One region of the Ruegeria sp. ABV3_008 genome, then DNA from elsewhere that is predicted to be linked to it. Evidence: riboswitches for the same ligand, from Rfam matches in the RefSeq annotation. Region 1 holds a riboswitch; the other holds the start of a gene.
What was found. Region 1 has a riboswitch for cobalamin ahead of ACXAH8_RS11930 (DUF4198 domain-containing protein). Riboswitches for the same ligand answer to the same signal wherever they lie in the genome.
Positions count from the first base shown of each region.

Region 2: linked by a shared signal. The riboswitch ahead of ACXAH8_RS00320 (DUF1636 family protein) and the one ahead of ACXAH8_RS11930 (DUF4198 domain-containing protein) in region 1 are both predicted to bind cobalamin.

Region 1 covers NZ_JBSWYP010000006.1:69,055-76,563, forward strand. Annotated here, with positions in the region: gene ACXAH8_RS11895 (LysR family transcriptional regulator) at 1-388, shown strand, start outside; gene irrA (iron response transcriptional regulator IrrA) at 357-782, opposite strand; gene fabA (bifunctional 3-hydroxydecanoyl-ACP dehydratase/trans-2-decenoyl-ACP isomerase) at 970-1,479, shown strand; gene fabB (beta-ketoacyl-ACP synthase I) at 1,527-2,756, shown strand; gene ACXAH8_RS11915 (enoyl-ACP reductase FabI) at 2,762-3,553, shown strand; gene ACXAH8_RS11920 (hypothetical protein) at 3,613-3,792, shown strand; gene ACXAH8_RS11925 (FKBP-type peptidyl-prolyl cis-trans isomerase) at 3,805-4,233, opposite strand; cobalamin riboswitch at 4,492-4,692, shown strand; gene ACXAH8_RS11930 (DUF4198 domain-containing protein) at 4,821-5,606, shown strand; gene cbiM (cobalt transporter CbiM) at 5,613-6,224, shown strand; gene ACXAH8_RS11940 (Ig-like domain-containing protein) at 6,221-6,793, shown strand; gene cbiQ (cobalt ECF transporter T component CbiQ) at 6,793-7,509, shown strand, end outside.
Region 2 covers NZ_JBSWYP010000001.1:64,389-71,897, reverse strand. Annotated here, with positions in the region: gene ACXAH8_RS00350 (cobyric acid synthase) at 1-804, shown strand, start outside; gene ACXAH8_RS00345 (hypothetical protein) at 809-1,579, opposite strand; gene ACXAH8_RS00340 (TolC family outer membrane protein) at 1,651-3,069, opposite strand; gene ACXAH8_RS00335 (protein-L-isoaspartate O-methyltransferase family protein) at 3,164-3,817, opposite strand; tRNA gene ACXAH8_RS00330 (tRNA-Cys) at 4,038-4,111, shown strand; gene ACXAH8_RS00325 (NAD(P)-dependent oxidoreductase) at 4,151-5,221, opposite strand; cobalamin riboswitch at 5,248-5,451, shown strand; gene ACXAH8_RS00320 (DUF1636 family protein) at 5,535-5,915, shown strand; gene cobW (cobalamin biosynthesis protein CobW) at 5,912-6,967, shown strand; gene cobN (cobaltochelatase subunit CobN) at 6,973-7,509, shown strand, end outside.

The DNA.
Region 1 (7,509 bases):
TGCCCACAGTGTGACTTTGGCCACTCTGGAACAGGAACCCCTGATCCTGTCAAAAGAGGGGCTGTCCGCGCAGCACGTCCTGAACCTATTTCGGCGCAAGGGCCTGAACCCAACGGTCGCCCATAGAGCCGCTACGCTTGAGATTCAGCGCAGCATCGCGGCGCATGGGGAGGGAATTGCGATCAGCTATGCCAGCCCAAACAATTCGATGAGTTACGACAATCGAACGCTAACCCGCCTGCCAATCTTAGACAAGGATGCTGCCGAACCTGTCGTCTTGGCGCGCCACGGAACCGGCCCCGTCGAAACCACATTGGCCTCAGCGGAACGTGTCCTGTTTGATGCGCTGTCCGAAACTAGACCTGAGGTTTCTTGCGAAGACGGATAACCACGTCGACCGAGGCGATCTCGACCCCTTCCGGCGCCTGCGGGAGGCGCTGGATCACCAACTCTTCGGAGGGAGCATCGCTCAGCCGACTTTCGTCTTCCCAATAGAAATGCGGGTGATCATGGGTGTTGGTGTCAAAGTAGCTTTTCGACCCATCCACCGTGATCTCTTGCAGCACGCCCGCATCGCAGAAAGCGCGCAGCGTATTGTAGACGGTCGCAAGCGACACGGCGTCGCCCTTTGTCTTGGCAGAGTCAAACAGGCTTTCCGCCGTGACATGCCGGTGACGACCATCGCCCACAAGCAACTCGGCCAGCGCAACACGCTGTCGCGTCGGGCGCAATCCGGCGCTCTCCAACCAGTCTGTAGCTATCTTACGGCTCTGAGGTGTCATGAATCCGATACTCATTTTTGCTGCTTATATATATAGGGGCGCAGGGATGCCAATTTCAAATGAAATTCATTCGCAAAGACCGCTAGGTCGCAACATCATCCGGCCACTGCTCTTGCAGGACCTTGCATACGGGTGCTAGGTGAGGCCAAATGTAATGAACGGACCCAAGGCAGAAGAGGCGGCAAGAATGGCCCAATTCCCAAGCAGTTTTGACAAAGAGGATCTGCTGAAATGCGCGCGAGGCGAACTTTTTGGCCCCGGCAATGCGCAATTGCCTGCCCCTCCGATGCTGATGATGGACCGGATCACCGATGTTTCGGGTGACGGAGGCGCACATGGCAAAGGCCATGTTGTCGCAGAATTCGACATCACGCCTGATCTTTGGTTCTTTGACTGCCATTTCCCCGGCAACCCTATCATGCCGGGCTGCTTGGGTCTGGATGGCCTATGGCAGCTGACGGGATTCAACATGGGCTGGCGTGGCTGGCAGGGGCGTGGCTATGCGTTGGGCGTGGGCGAAGTCAAACTTACCGGCATGGTCCGCCCGGACCGTAAGATGCTGACCTATTATGTTGATTTTACCAAAGCCGTACAAACACGCCGTCTGACCATGGGCGTCGCGGATGGCCGTGTCGAAGCGGATGGTGAAGTGATTTACCAAGTCAAAGATATGAAGGTTGCACTGTCCGAAAGCTGACGCCAGCGGACATTACGCCAACAAGAACGGAACACAGGAGAACGCATATGCGTCGCGTCGTCGTCACCGGTTTGGGGATCGTCTCCTCGATCGGGAACAATGCCGAAGAGGTTCTCGCCTCGCTTAAAGCAGGTAAATCCGGCATCGAGGCCAATGAGCAGATGGTCGAACATGGCTTTCGCAGCCAGATCGCCGGGTCGCTCAAGATCGACGTGTCCGAACACGTTGATAAACGCACCCTGCGCTTCATGGGGCCGGGTGCGGCCTACGCACACATCGCGATGGGACAGGCGATTGCCGATTCCGGGCTGTCCGAGGAACAGGTCATCAATCCGCGCACCGGACTGGTTGCCGGGTCCGGCGGACCGTCCACCAGCGCGATGCTGACCGCGCATCAGACGGTGCTGAAGAACGGCGCCACCAAGCGGATCGGGCCTTTTGCCGTGCCGAAATGCATGTGTTCCACGATTTCCGCGAACCTTGCCACTGCCTACAAGATCAAGGGTATCAACTACTCGATCACCTCGGCGTGCTCGACTTCGCTGCATTGCATCGGCAACGCGGCGGAACAGATCATGCTGGGCAAGCAGGACGTGATGTTCGCGGGTGGCGGCGAGGAGCTGGACTGGACCCTGTCCTGCCTGTTCGACGCAATGGGCGCGATGTCGTCGAAGTATAACGACACTCCGCAGAAAGCCTCGCGTGCGTTCGATCAGGACCGCGACGGCTTCGTGATTTCGGGTGGCGGCGGCATTGTCGTGCTTGAGGATCTGGACCATGCGCTGGCGCGCGGTGCCAAGATCTACGCCGAGGTGACCGGCTACGCCGCAACCTCGGACGGTCATGACATGGTGGCCCCATCCGGCGAAGGCGGTGAGCGCGCGATGCGCCTAGCGCTGTCGACCCTGCCCGAAGGCCGCAAGGTTGGCTACATCAACGCGCACGGCACCTCGACCCCGGTTGGGGACGTGGGCGAGGTTGAAGCCGTGCGTCGCATCTTCGGCGAAGGTCAGGTACCTCCGATCTCATCCACCAAGTCGATGACCGGGCACGCACAGGGCGCGGCTGGCGCGCTTGAGGCGATCTTCTGCCTGCTCATGCTGGACAATGATTTCATAACTCCGTCGATCAATGTCGACACACTAGCCGAAGGCATCCAGCCCGGTGAAATTGCAACTCAAGTGGTTGAAAATGCAGGTTTGGATTCGGTCATGACCAACAGCTTCGGCTTTGGTGGCACGAACGGATCCATGATCCTGTCAAAGTATAACGGGTGAACGAGATGTCGGAAGTTCTAAAAGGGAAACGCGGCCTGATCATGGGTGTCGCCAATGACCGGTCGATTGCCTGGGGTATCTCGAAAGCGATGCATGAAGCAGGGGCTGAGCTGGCTTTCACCTATCAGGGCGACGCGTTCGGGAAGCGTCTGCAGCCATTAGCGGAAAGCCTCGGCAGCGACTTCATGGTGGATGCGGATGTCACCGATGACGCCTCGCTGGATCGCGCTTTTGGCGAGTTGGGCGAACGCTGGCCCACCATCGACTTTGTCGTCCACGCGATTGCCTATTCGGACAAGAACGAGCTGACAGGCCGGTTTCTGAACACCACAAGGGCCAATTTCAAGCACTCGATGGATGTGTCGGCCTACTCGTTCATCGAGGTCGCCCGCCGCGCCTATCCGCTGATGAAGGACAATGGCGGCTCGCTGCTGACACTGACCTATCAGGGCTCGAATCGTGTGGTTCCGAACTACAACGTGATGGGCGTTGCCAAGGCCGCGCTGGAATCGGCGACACGCTATCTTGCCAACGATCTCGGCCCAGAGGGCATCCGCGTGAACGCGATTTCGCCCGGTCCGATGAAGACCCTGGCTGGGGCTGCAATCGGCGGCGCGCGCAAGACGTACAAGTTCTGCGACCAGAATGCACCGATGCGCTCGAACGCTACGCTGGAGGCCGTCGGCGGCACAGCGGTTTACCTGACCTCGGACGCGGGGGCTTGCACCTCGGGTGAGATCATCCGGGTGGATGGCGGTTTCCACGTGCTTGGAATGCCACAGCCGGATTTCATGTGACCATATCTTTCCCAGACGCCGCCAAGATTTGACCATCTTTCGGCGTCAGGGATATGGGCATGAGCAAAACCGACCAGATCCTTGCCAGCAATACGCGTGGCACCCAGACCAAACGGAAAACGGGGTTCCTGAGCCCCCGCGCCCGTGTTCTGCTTTTGACGCTGACCACATTGCTGGTCTTGTTCGTGTTCCTCACGCAACCGCAGGTCCGCGCAGCGCTTGACGGGCTTTGGGGCTAATCCCCCAACCCTTCAGTTCACTGAGACAACCTCGATATCGAAAATCAGGTCCTGACCAGCCAGCGGGTGATTGGCGTCCAGCGTCACCGTGGCCTCGTTCGCTTCGACAACCGTAACAGGCAGCGCCTGACCGTCGGGGGTCTGCATCTGCAACTGGGTTCCAGGCTCTAGCGGGATGTCATCCGGAATACCCTCACGCGGGATGTCCTGCCGCATCGCCGGGTTGATCGGGCCATAAGCGTCGACACAGGCAATCTCGACCCGTTTCTTGTCGCCAACCGCCAGTCCTGGCATGGCACTGTCGAGGCCGGGAATGATCTGGCCCGAACCGACAACGAATTCCAGCGGATCGCGCCCGTCCGAGCTGTCAAAGACGGTGTCGTCCAGCAGCGTGCCGGTATAGTGGATGCGAACTGTGTCGCCTTGTTTGATCTCAGACATTGGGCCTCCGGGGCTTGTGGGGAATAGGGCGCCGAACACAAGCGCGCTACGCCGGAGTCTGACGCCGCGCAGGATGCATCCATCTGATTCTGATGTCCAGATTGCGTTGTAAACGCGCGCATTCTCTGGTCGTCGCTTGCAAGCACGTCTTCGCTAAAAACGATACCCGGTTGGCAGAACAAGAACACCCGATCCTATCGACAGGATGTTATCGCTAAGGGTTGAAATAGAGATTGACCGGTAATGGGAATCTCTGTCATCAGCATCCTTATGTCCGGTTCCGGGTTCGCCGGAGAAAAGGGAATGCGGTGCGGGGAATTCTGATCCACCCAATGCCGCAACTGCCCCCGCAACTGTAGGCGGTGAGCAGGGCTGACACGCCACTGGGTTCCACCCGGGAAGGCCAGCCCCATGCTTTGACCCGCAAGTCAGGAGACCTGCCGGATATACACCCTCGGAAGGGGTGTGTCACCGATGCCGGGGTGTGCATTGGGCCAATGCCCTCTTTTCGGGCAAATGGTCTCGTTCACCTCGATATCAAGCAAGAAACGTGCCGGGGTTGGCACGAAGGACGAAGGAAAGACCTTGTGAAGAAACTGTTTTGCACGGCTGCTGCTGCGCTGGCGATTCCAGCGATGGCGCACGCACATTTTCTGCTGGAATACACCACGGACACGCTGATCGAGGCACCGGGCGACGTGCCGGTCAAGTTGATCTTCTGGCACCCGTTTGAAAACGGCCATGTCATGGATCTGGAAAAGCCGCAGGAATTCTATGTGATCCACAACGGCGAAAAGACCGACCTGCTGGACACGCTGGAACCCATCCGCTTTTCGAGCCCAGAGAACGAAGGTGCGGCCTTCCAGGGATCTGTTCCGGTCAAGCGTTCGGGCGACTACGTAATGGTCACTGTGCCTCAGCCCTACTACGAAGAGGCCGAGGATATTTATATCCAGCAGATCACCAAGGCGTTCCTGAACCGCAACGAACTGCCGACCGATTGGATGAACCCTGCAGGTCTGGCGACTGAGATCGTACCGCTGAACAAGCCCTACAACATCATCGCAGGCTCGACCTTCACCGGTCAGGTTCTGGCAAATGGCGAACCGGTTGCCGGCGCTGAGATCGAGATCGAATATATGGCCGCCAAACCCAGTTTCGACAGCCAAGCCTCGTCCGATCCCACTGTTTCGCCGATGCCGGGTGGTGCTGTTGTCGCCCTTTCCGACGCGAATGGCTATTTCTCCTTCGGTGTCCCGAAAGCTGGTTACTGGGGCTTTGCCGCCCTGGGCGCTGGTCCTGAAACCGAACATGAAGGCAAAGAGCTGAGCCAGGACGCGGTGATCTGGATCCGCGCCTGGGACATGGAGTAACCACAGATGCACATCGTCGACGGAGCCCTGTCCAACCCGGTGGTCATCGGCGGAGCCGTTGCCGCCGCTGGTGGGGTCGCAATGGGCCTCAGGTCGCTGGATCTGGACCGCATCCCCACAGCAGGGGTGCTAGCGGCCAGTTTCTTCGTGGCCTCTCTGATCCACGTGCCGATTGGGCCGTCGTCGGTGCATCTGATCCTCAACGGTCTGGCCGGGCTTTTGCTTGGCTGGGCCGCCTTCCCGGCCCTGTTTGTGGGTCTGCTCCTGCAGGCAGTCTTTTTCGGCTTCGGCGGGCTTACGGTGCTGGGGATCAATACGCTTAACATCGCCTTTCCGGCCGTTCTGGCGGGGCTGCTGTTCCGCCCCCTGATCGGGCGCGGTTCGCCGGTCCATGGAGCGATTTGGGGTGGCATAGGTGGTGCCTTTGCCATTGCAGCCACGACCGTCATGGTGGGCATTTCATTGGCCCTTTCAGGGGACGAATTCCTCCCTGCCGCCAAGCTGGTCTTCTTTGCCCACATCCCGGTTATGATAGTCGAGGCCGTCCTGACCGGATTTGCCGTTCTTCTCGCGCGAAAAGTCAAACCTGAACTGTTCCTGACAAGGCCCGCCACATGAGAAAGATTGCGCTCATCCTGGCCCTATGCGCGGCCCCTCTGCCCGCGCTGGCCCATAAGGTGATTGCCGGAGTCTTTGCGTCCGGCGATGCGATCGAAGGGGAAATCGGCTTCTCCAACGGCACCATGGCGACCGATACCGAGGTCGTCGTGACCGATCCAAACGGGGTCGAGCTGGGTCGAGCCACGACCGACGCCGACGGGTTCTTCATCTACACACCCACCGCACCCGTCGCCCATACCTTCTTTGCCGACCTTGGCGCCGGTCACGTGGCCGAGGTCACCATGCCCGTCGAGGACGTCGCCAAGATCATGGGCGTCGCCGTCCAGAACACGCCGTCAGCGTCGCCAGCGCCTGCCTCGGGTGGTGTCAAAGTGGCCTCCCTCAGCGATGAGGAACGTCAGGCCATTGCGGCCGCCGTGCGTGACGAAATACGCCCCCTGCGCCGGGAAATCGCCGCCTATCGCGAACATAACGACCTCCAGACCATTCTGGGCGGCATCGGATACATCTTTGGCCTCTTCGGGCTGGGCTTCTACCTCGCGGCGCGGAGGAAACTCGCAGGCTGATGGCACACGTACTGGAACTACAGGAACGGACGCTGGCCGAGGCTGGCACGATCGGTCAACGAGGGTTGATTACCTCGCTTGATCCGCGCGTGCGCATCGTCATGTCTGTTTTGTTTGCGGTCGTTGTGGTCTCCCTATCCGCCCTGCCCGCGCTTGCGGCGGCGTTGATGATCGCGCTGGCTCTACTGGTGCTATCCCGACTGCCTTGGCACAAAATGCTCAAGCGGATGGCGATGATGGACAGTTTCATCATCTTCATGCTGGTCCTCCTGCCCTTCACGATGCCCGGCGACCCGATGTTTACCATCTGGGGGTTTCCAGCCAGCTGGCAGGGGCTCTGGAAAGCCGTGGAAATCGCGCTGACCGCCAACGCCGTGATCCTGACCGTAATGGTTCTGGTCGGCACAATGGAGCCTGTCACTCTGGGCCACGCCCTGCACCGGCTGCGCTGCCCGGAAACACTCGTGCATCTTTTGATGTTCACCATCCGCTACATCGATGTCCTACATGAGGAATATCAACGCCTCCGCGCCGCGATGAAAGTCCGAGGCTTCCGCCCCGGCACCAACTGGCACACCTACCGTAGCTTCGGCTACCTGGTCGGGATGATGCTGGTCCGGGCAATCGAACGGTCCGAGCGCATCCTCGGCGCGATGAAATGTCGGGGGTTTTCAGGCAAGATGCTGTTGCTGCAAGACTATAGCCTGACCCGCCGG
Region 2 (7,509 bases), on a different contig from region 1:
CCTTGCCTGGGTGTTGTTCCCTGGTTCCACGACGCATGGAAACTACCCGCCGAAGATATGATGGACATCCGCTCTCATACCGGTGGGGCCTGCAAGGTTGTGGTGCCTCAGTTGGAGCGCATGGCCAATTTCGACGATCTGGACCCGCTTTCGGCTGAGCCCGGCGTCAGTGTCGAGATCATTCCCGCAGGCCGCCCCCTTCCCGGAGACGTCGATCTGGTGCTGTTGCCCGGCAGCAAATCGACCATCGGTGATCTGACCTATTTCCGGAAGCAGGGCTGGGATATCGACCTCTACGCACATGTGCGCCGTGGTGGTCACGTTTTAGGTCTGTGTGGCGGATATCAGATGCTAGGGAAAACGATCTCAGACCCCGAAGGCGTGGATGGCCGCCCCGGCACGGTTGAGGGCCTAGGGCTACTGGACGTTGACACGGTCATGGCGGGCAAGAAACACGTGACCCTGACCGAGGCTTGCGCCCTGCCAAATCGCGAACCCGTCAGCGGCTACGAGATTCACATGGGCCGCACCGAAGGGCCAGATTGCGCACGTGCCTGGCTTGAGGTGCAAGGACGCCCTGAAGGAGCAGCCAGTGCCAATGGGCGCATTCTGGGCAGCTATCTGCATGGGATTTTCTCATCCGATGCCTTCCGCGCGCAATACCTATCGCGTTTGGGTGTCACATCCGAGAACGCCTATGAAGACGGAGTCGAACAGGCGCTGGATGATCTGGCAGACCATCTTGAACTACATATGGATCTGGATCTGCTGCTGGAGCTTGCTCAGACGCCGCAACAGGCCTGAGCGATTATTCCAGCTCTTTGGCGGTCAGCGCGCGGTGAATCTCGCGCCGGACCATCTTGCGGACATTGCGGGTGATGCGTTCACCCAGCGCGCCCTGAAGCTCGGACCGAACAACTTCGGCGATCATCTCACGCAAGGCCTCCTCCTCGGACGCAGACAGCCCGATCTCGTCCTCGATCGTTTCCCCAGGAGCGTCGTCTTCGACTGGGTCTACTTTAGGAGTGTCCCCATGCCGAACAAATGTCGCCGGCTCTTCTTTTGGGGCACCCGCCTCGCCTGAAGTCGCATCCACACCCTCGGTATCCTCTTCTTCAAAGGTGGGCGCAGGTATCCAATGCAGCGCCTTCGAGGGCGTGCCGGAATACGCGTCGTCGCTGTCTCCGTCCGGCTCCCATTGGTCCTCGGTTCGCGCGATGGCGGCCTCAAGGGCTTCAATCTTGGCACTCAGGCTGCCAGATAGGTTTTCCGACGGGGTCTCGTCGCCGACCTCCTCAGCACCATCGTGATTGGCTGCTTCACCCGGCTGAACAATATCACAGGCCCGCAGGAGCATCGGCTTTGCCGAATCCTCGGGACTGTATTTGGGTTCCAGTTTCAGGGGTTCGGATTTTGGCGCGTCACCAACGCGCAGCGCGTCCGTCAAGACCAATCGGCCCGGCTTTCGTGGAGCGGTCGCAGTATCGGCATCCGACACTTTGCGACCGTCTTCGCTCACCAGTCGTTTTACCGACGACAGTACATCCTCGATACCTGAGGTCATGACGCTATCCGACATTGTTCTCTACCGCTCTATTCTTGAGACCAAGTGTAGCCAAACACGTCGGGCGTCACAACCAGTAGTATAGATCAGTCCCGCCGCAACGCTTTGAGAACGCGATCCAGATCCTTGCTTTGCTTGCTGACCTGCGCCGGAGCCTTTTTGACCAGATTGTAGTACAGCGTCGGGTCATAGATCTGCACCGCAAGCCCCAGACGTTCAGCCGTCAGAAGGCCTTGCGCCTGCAGCAGCTGGTATGCCGCCAAGGACCGTTCGGTGCGCGAGGCCACCTCGGCCAATTGCGCATCCAGAAGATCTTGCTGAGCGGTCAGCACGTCCAGCGTGGTCCGCGCGCCTAACGTTGCTTCTTCGCGAATCCCGTCGAACGCCACCTGCGAGGCGCGAACCCGCTCGGTTGAGGCCGTCAGGCTAGCCGTTGCCGTTTGGAACCGGACAAAGGCATCTGTCACACCCTGAGTGATGTTCTTCTGCACGTTCAGCAGATTGGCCCGCGACGAATCCCGGGTTGCCATCGCCCGGCGCACGTTGGCCGCAAGACGACCGCCTGCATAGATCGGCTGGTTGAAGTTCAGCGAAACCGTGGCGTCGTTGATGTAGTCATCATTGTCATATCGCTGCGTCACACCCGCATCCGCGTTCAGGCTGACATTGGGCCCAAGGTTGGCACGTTGCTGCTGCACGATCAAATCCAGCGCCCGCACCTGGTGCTGAGCCGATAGAATCGCCGGGTGATTGCGCTGCGCGAGGCTGATTGCCTCGGATTGCGAGCGTGGGAGATTCGGAAGCCCCGGCTGCCCAGCCGTACGCCCCGGCAACTTGCCGACCGCATTAACATACTCGGCCTGAGCGGTGCTGAGATCCCCTCTGGCATCCGCAAGATCCGCGCGCGAACTGGCCAGCTGCGCCTCGGAAAGAGCCACGTCAGTCCGCGTGACTTCACCCACTTCGAAGCGGTCGTTCGAGGCCCGAAGTTCCTCGCTCGACAGATCGACGTTGTTTTGCCGAATCTGGACCGTTTCTTCTTGCAACAGGACGCTCAGATACGCGGTTGCGGCCCGGAAAAGAACCTGCTGTTCGATATCAATCAGCGACTGGCGCGTCGACAGAACCGTTTCCTGTGCGGACTGCTTGCCCAGCACCGATGCCCCGCCATCATATAGAAGCTGGCTGAGGGTGAGACCCGAGAAGAATCGCGACGGGTCAGTGCTTGTTCTGACGGAGTCAGTTCTTGTTCTCGTGTAATCCTGACTGACCTGAACCGTCCAGTTGATGATCGGGCGCAGCGCGGAAAGCGCAATTGCCACGTCTTCGTCCGCTGCCCGCAACAGGGCTCGGTTCTGTTCCAGTAGACCGCTGGTGTTATACGCTCCGATGAACGCATCTGTCAGATTGTCAGCCCAGACGACCCGTCCGGGAACAGTACTCAGGGCAATGGCCGCAGTCACTGCAAGCGCTTTGACCAGCTTTCCCGCTGTCTTTCCACGCATACCAAATCCTCTCAAATCGAAATTACGCTGCCTCTCCGGCAGTTTGCGTCTTTATGTTCAACTAATCAAGGTTGTGGAAACAACAGTCAGCGGACTATAGCGAAAATGCACACTCTTGGGAAAAACCGTCCAAAACCAGCGCACTGGCGTTGAAAGCATCCCGCCAACTGACCACATCACCGGCCTTGCGACCTATGCGAACCGTACCCAGTTGCCCATCCATAAACAGACAGGCGATCCGGCCCTGATCCTTCAATTGGTCCAGTACCGTGTCGGGCACCTGTTCGACACCGCCTTGTATCATAATCACGTCATAAGGGCCATGCTCGGCCGCTCCCTCTTCCAGAGGTCCGACATGAATAACGGCATTGTCGACGTTTTCTTCGGTCAGCACGCTTTGCGCCTCAGAGGCAAGATGTTCGTCGGATTCGACGCCCACCACCAACTGCGCCATCCGCGCGGCGATTGCGGTCGAATAACCGTAGGCCGACGCGATATCGAGGACCATTTCGTCATTCGAGATATTCAGCGCATCCAACATCTTGGCTAGAGTGCGCGGCTCAAGAATGCAGCGGTTGTTGCCCAGATCGATCAACCCTTCGACATAGGCCGCTTCGCGCTGCGCCGTTGGCACAAAGCTTTCACGCGGAACGGACAGCATCGCGTCGATGATTGGAAACTTGGTCACATCCGAGGGTCTTACCTGCGTATCAACCATGGTGCGGCGCCGGGCTGCGAAATCTGACATCTGATCTCTCTTTTCAATCCCTTGGGTAATTGGCTTGTGCCATACTCGACCTGACTCGACAACGGCCCAGATGCCGCAAGCCTGGTTCACGATCCGTTTAGACCGGGTCTTACAAATATTGATTTGCGGCCCAAAATCGACGGCAATCCTCTGGACGCCCCCGATGAAAGCTGCTAAAACGCCCACCACACCACGGCAAGTATTTGATTTTACTTGAAAAGGCGAGTTGGCGGAGTGGTGACGCAGCGGATTGCAAATCCGTGTACACCGGTTCGATTCCGGTACTCGCCTCCACATCCCCCTCCTCTAAATACCGGCTCCGGAATTCAGTTTTCACGAGGAACGCCCCTGAGGCACAACCTCGTAACCTGGTTCTTCCGGCTCATCGTCCTGCATTTCCGTAGGAAAACCCGGTGCGCGGATGTCCAGGCCTGTGGCCTCTTCCAGACGTTTTATGATGTTTGGCGACAGCTCACGCTCGCCAAACCGGGCGATGCCATCCTCAAAGATCTTGATCATCACCGGATTGATTTCCAGCGGAACACCGGCGCGGTCGGCGACGTCCTGAAAGAGGCCGATATCCTTTTTCACCAAATCCATCGTAAACGAAATATCGCGCGAACCGTTCAGGATCACCTGGCTTTCGGTTTCGTGCACGAACGATGTCCCCGACGAGATTTTGATGGCCTCATAGGTGGTGTTCAAATCCATCCCGGCGGCCTTGGCGGTGACCAGCGCTTCGGCACAGGTGATCAGATTGGCCGTCGCCAGATAGTTGGTCAACACCTTCAGAACCGAGGCCGAGCCGAGCTCTCCGGTGTGCAGAACGCGCCGCCCCATGGTCGTAAGGAAGGGCAGAATGCGTTCGAAGGTGTCGCGATCGCAGCCAGCGAAGATCGAGATATTGCCCGTCGCTGCGCGGTGACAGCCACCCGAAACAGGGCAATCGACGGCGGCCCCTCCGCGCTCCAGAACCAATGCACCCAACCGCTTGACCTCGGCCTCGTCAGTGGTGGACATCTCCATCCAGATTTTACCGGGGCCGACCTCAGGCAGCATCTCTTGCATCACCGCGTCCGAGGCCGCAGGCGAAGGCAGGCAGGTGATCACGGCATCGCAATCGCGCATCATCTGTGCCGGGCTTTCAGCCGCTTTGGCCCCTTGCGCGACAAAGGCCTCAACCAAATCGGAACTTAGGTCATGAACCGTCAGGTCGATTCCATTGCGCAGCAATGACCCTGACAGCTTGCCGCCCACATTCCCAAGCCCGATAAAACCTACTTTCATGGATTTCGCCTCCGTTTGCGATTTGAGGCCATGCGACCATGCATCAGCGCCCTGTTCATGCCGCCTAGCGACGCTGGCAGGTCGCTTTTCAACGTGCCGCAGCGGTCTGAGCTGCATCGCGCTTGACAAGCTGCGGGTGCGTGCCGCATGAGCCTCATGTTGGTGTCTGTGAGAACAGATGAAAAGGGAATGCGTCAACGGGTTTTCCGCCAAACGCAGCCGCCCCCGCGACCGTGACCGGAGAGGGTGCCCAAGCCACTGGCGCAAAGCCGGGAAGGCGGGACATCCGACAGAGGACAACTCTGACATCCGCAAGCCGGGAGACCTGCCAGCGCCCGAAGATGAAACCGGACGGGGTGTTCCGGTGTCGGGTCAAGGGACCCGCATGAAACCCCGTCCCCCACGATGAGGATTTGGGGGGATGAGAGACATGACCGAGACCGCTCCGGTCGAATTGCTGGTTTGCACAACCTGTCGTCGCGGGCTGCCCGTTGAAGACGATGAGAAACGCCCCGGCACCCTGTTGCACAAGGCGCTTGAACAGGCGGAGCTGCCGGAAGGGATTACCCTTAAAGCCGTGGAATGCTTGTCGAACTGCAACGAGGGCTGTTCCATCGTGCTGCGCGGCGGCCCGGATCGCTGGACCTTCGTCTATGAGCACCTGAACGAAACAGACCATGTCGACGTGATCGTTGACGGTGCCACCAAGTACCTCGCGACCGAAGACGGCTTGGTCAAATGGCGCGAACGCCCCGAACATTTCCGCAAAAACTGCGCAGCCCGCATTCCCCCGATTGGAGCCCTGAAATGAGCAATCTTGAGAAACTCCCCGTCACTGTGATCACTGGCTTTTTGGGCTCGGGCAAAACAACTCTCGTCAAGCACCTTATGCAGAACCCGCAGGGCAAGCGTCTGGCCGTTGTGGTCAATGAGTTCGGCGATGTTGGCGTCGACGGCGATATCCTGAAATCCTGCGCGATCCCGGATTGTCCGGCGGAAAACATCATGGAACTGGCGAACGGTTGCATCTGCTGCACCGTGGCCGATGATTTCATCCCGACTATCGAAGCCCTGATGGCGCTGGAGCCGCGCCCCGATCACATCCTGATCGAAACTTCTGGCCTCGCCCTGCCCAAGCCGTTGCTGAAGGCGTTCGACTGGCCCGATATCCGTTCCAAAATCACCGTTGATGGCGTGATCGCGCTGGCCGATGCCGAGGCCGTCGCCGCCGGTCGCTTTGCGCCGAATGTCGAAGCCGTGGACGCTCAGCGCCTGGCCGACGATTCGATCGACCATGAAACGCCCCTTTCCGAGGTGTTTGAGGATCAGATTTCCTGCGCCGACATCATCCTGCTGACCAAGCCCGATCTGGCCGGTCCCGAAGGCGTTGCAAAAGCCAAAGAGATCATCGCCGCCGAGGCCCCTCGCCCGCTGCCCGTTGTCGAAGTGGCCGAAGGCGCCGTGGATGTACGTGTCGTTCTGGGGCTGGAAGCGGCTGCAGAAGACGACATGGACGCGCGGCCCAGCCATCACGATGGTCACCACGATCACGAACATGACGATTTCGAAAGCATCATCGTTGATCTGCCGGAACAATCCGATCCTGCCGATCTGGTCGCCAAGATCGAGCGTCTGGCCAATGAGCTGAACATCCTGCGCGTCAAAGGCTATGCCGCCGTTCAAGGCAAACCGATGCGCCTGCTGGTGCAGGCCGTGGGTGCTCGTGTGCGTCACCAGTATGACCGTCCGTGGGAGCCCGGTGAAGACCGCCGCTCGCGCATGGTGGTGATCGCCGAGCATGACGACATCAAAGAAGGAGAAATCCGCGATATCCTCGCGGGTGTAACCGAGGCCGCCGAGTAAGACCTATGCACGTCGTCTTCCGCGAAAGCCACGGGTTAGAAGAAACGGAAACCCCAACCGATCTGGGCCAGAGCCCGGCGGATTTGGTGGTGCTGTCCTTCTCGGACAGCGACCTTGGCGCTTTCGCGGCGGGCTGGCATCGCGGTGGCGGGCCGGATGGGCGTATGCCCACGATGCGGTTGGCGAACCTGACGGCGTTGAAACATCCTCTGTCCGTCGACACCTACGTGGAGCAGACGCTGGAGGGCGCCAAGGGCATTCTGATCCGCCTGATTGGCGGCGTGCCTTACTGGGCTTACGGGCTGCAGCAAGTGCTGTCGCTGGCGAAGGCCAAGGGCATCGCGTTGGCCGTCCTACCCGCCGACGGGCGTGAGGACCCGCGGCTGGATGACTATTCCACCCTGCCCGTCTCGACCCTGCGCCGTCTGGCACATCTCTGCGACACAGGCGGCGAAGTCGCGGCACAGGCCGCCTTGGCGCAGATGGCATTGGCGGCGGGGCTTTATGCCGGCCCGGTTATGGGGGCCAAAACTCTGCCCGAA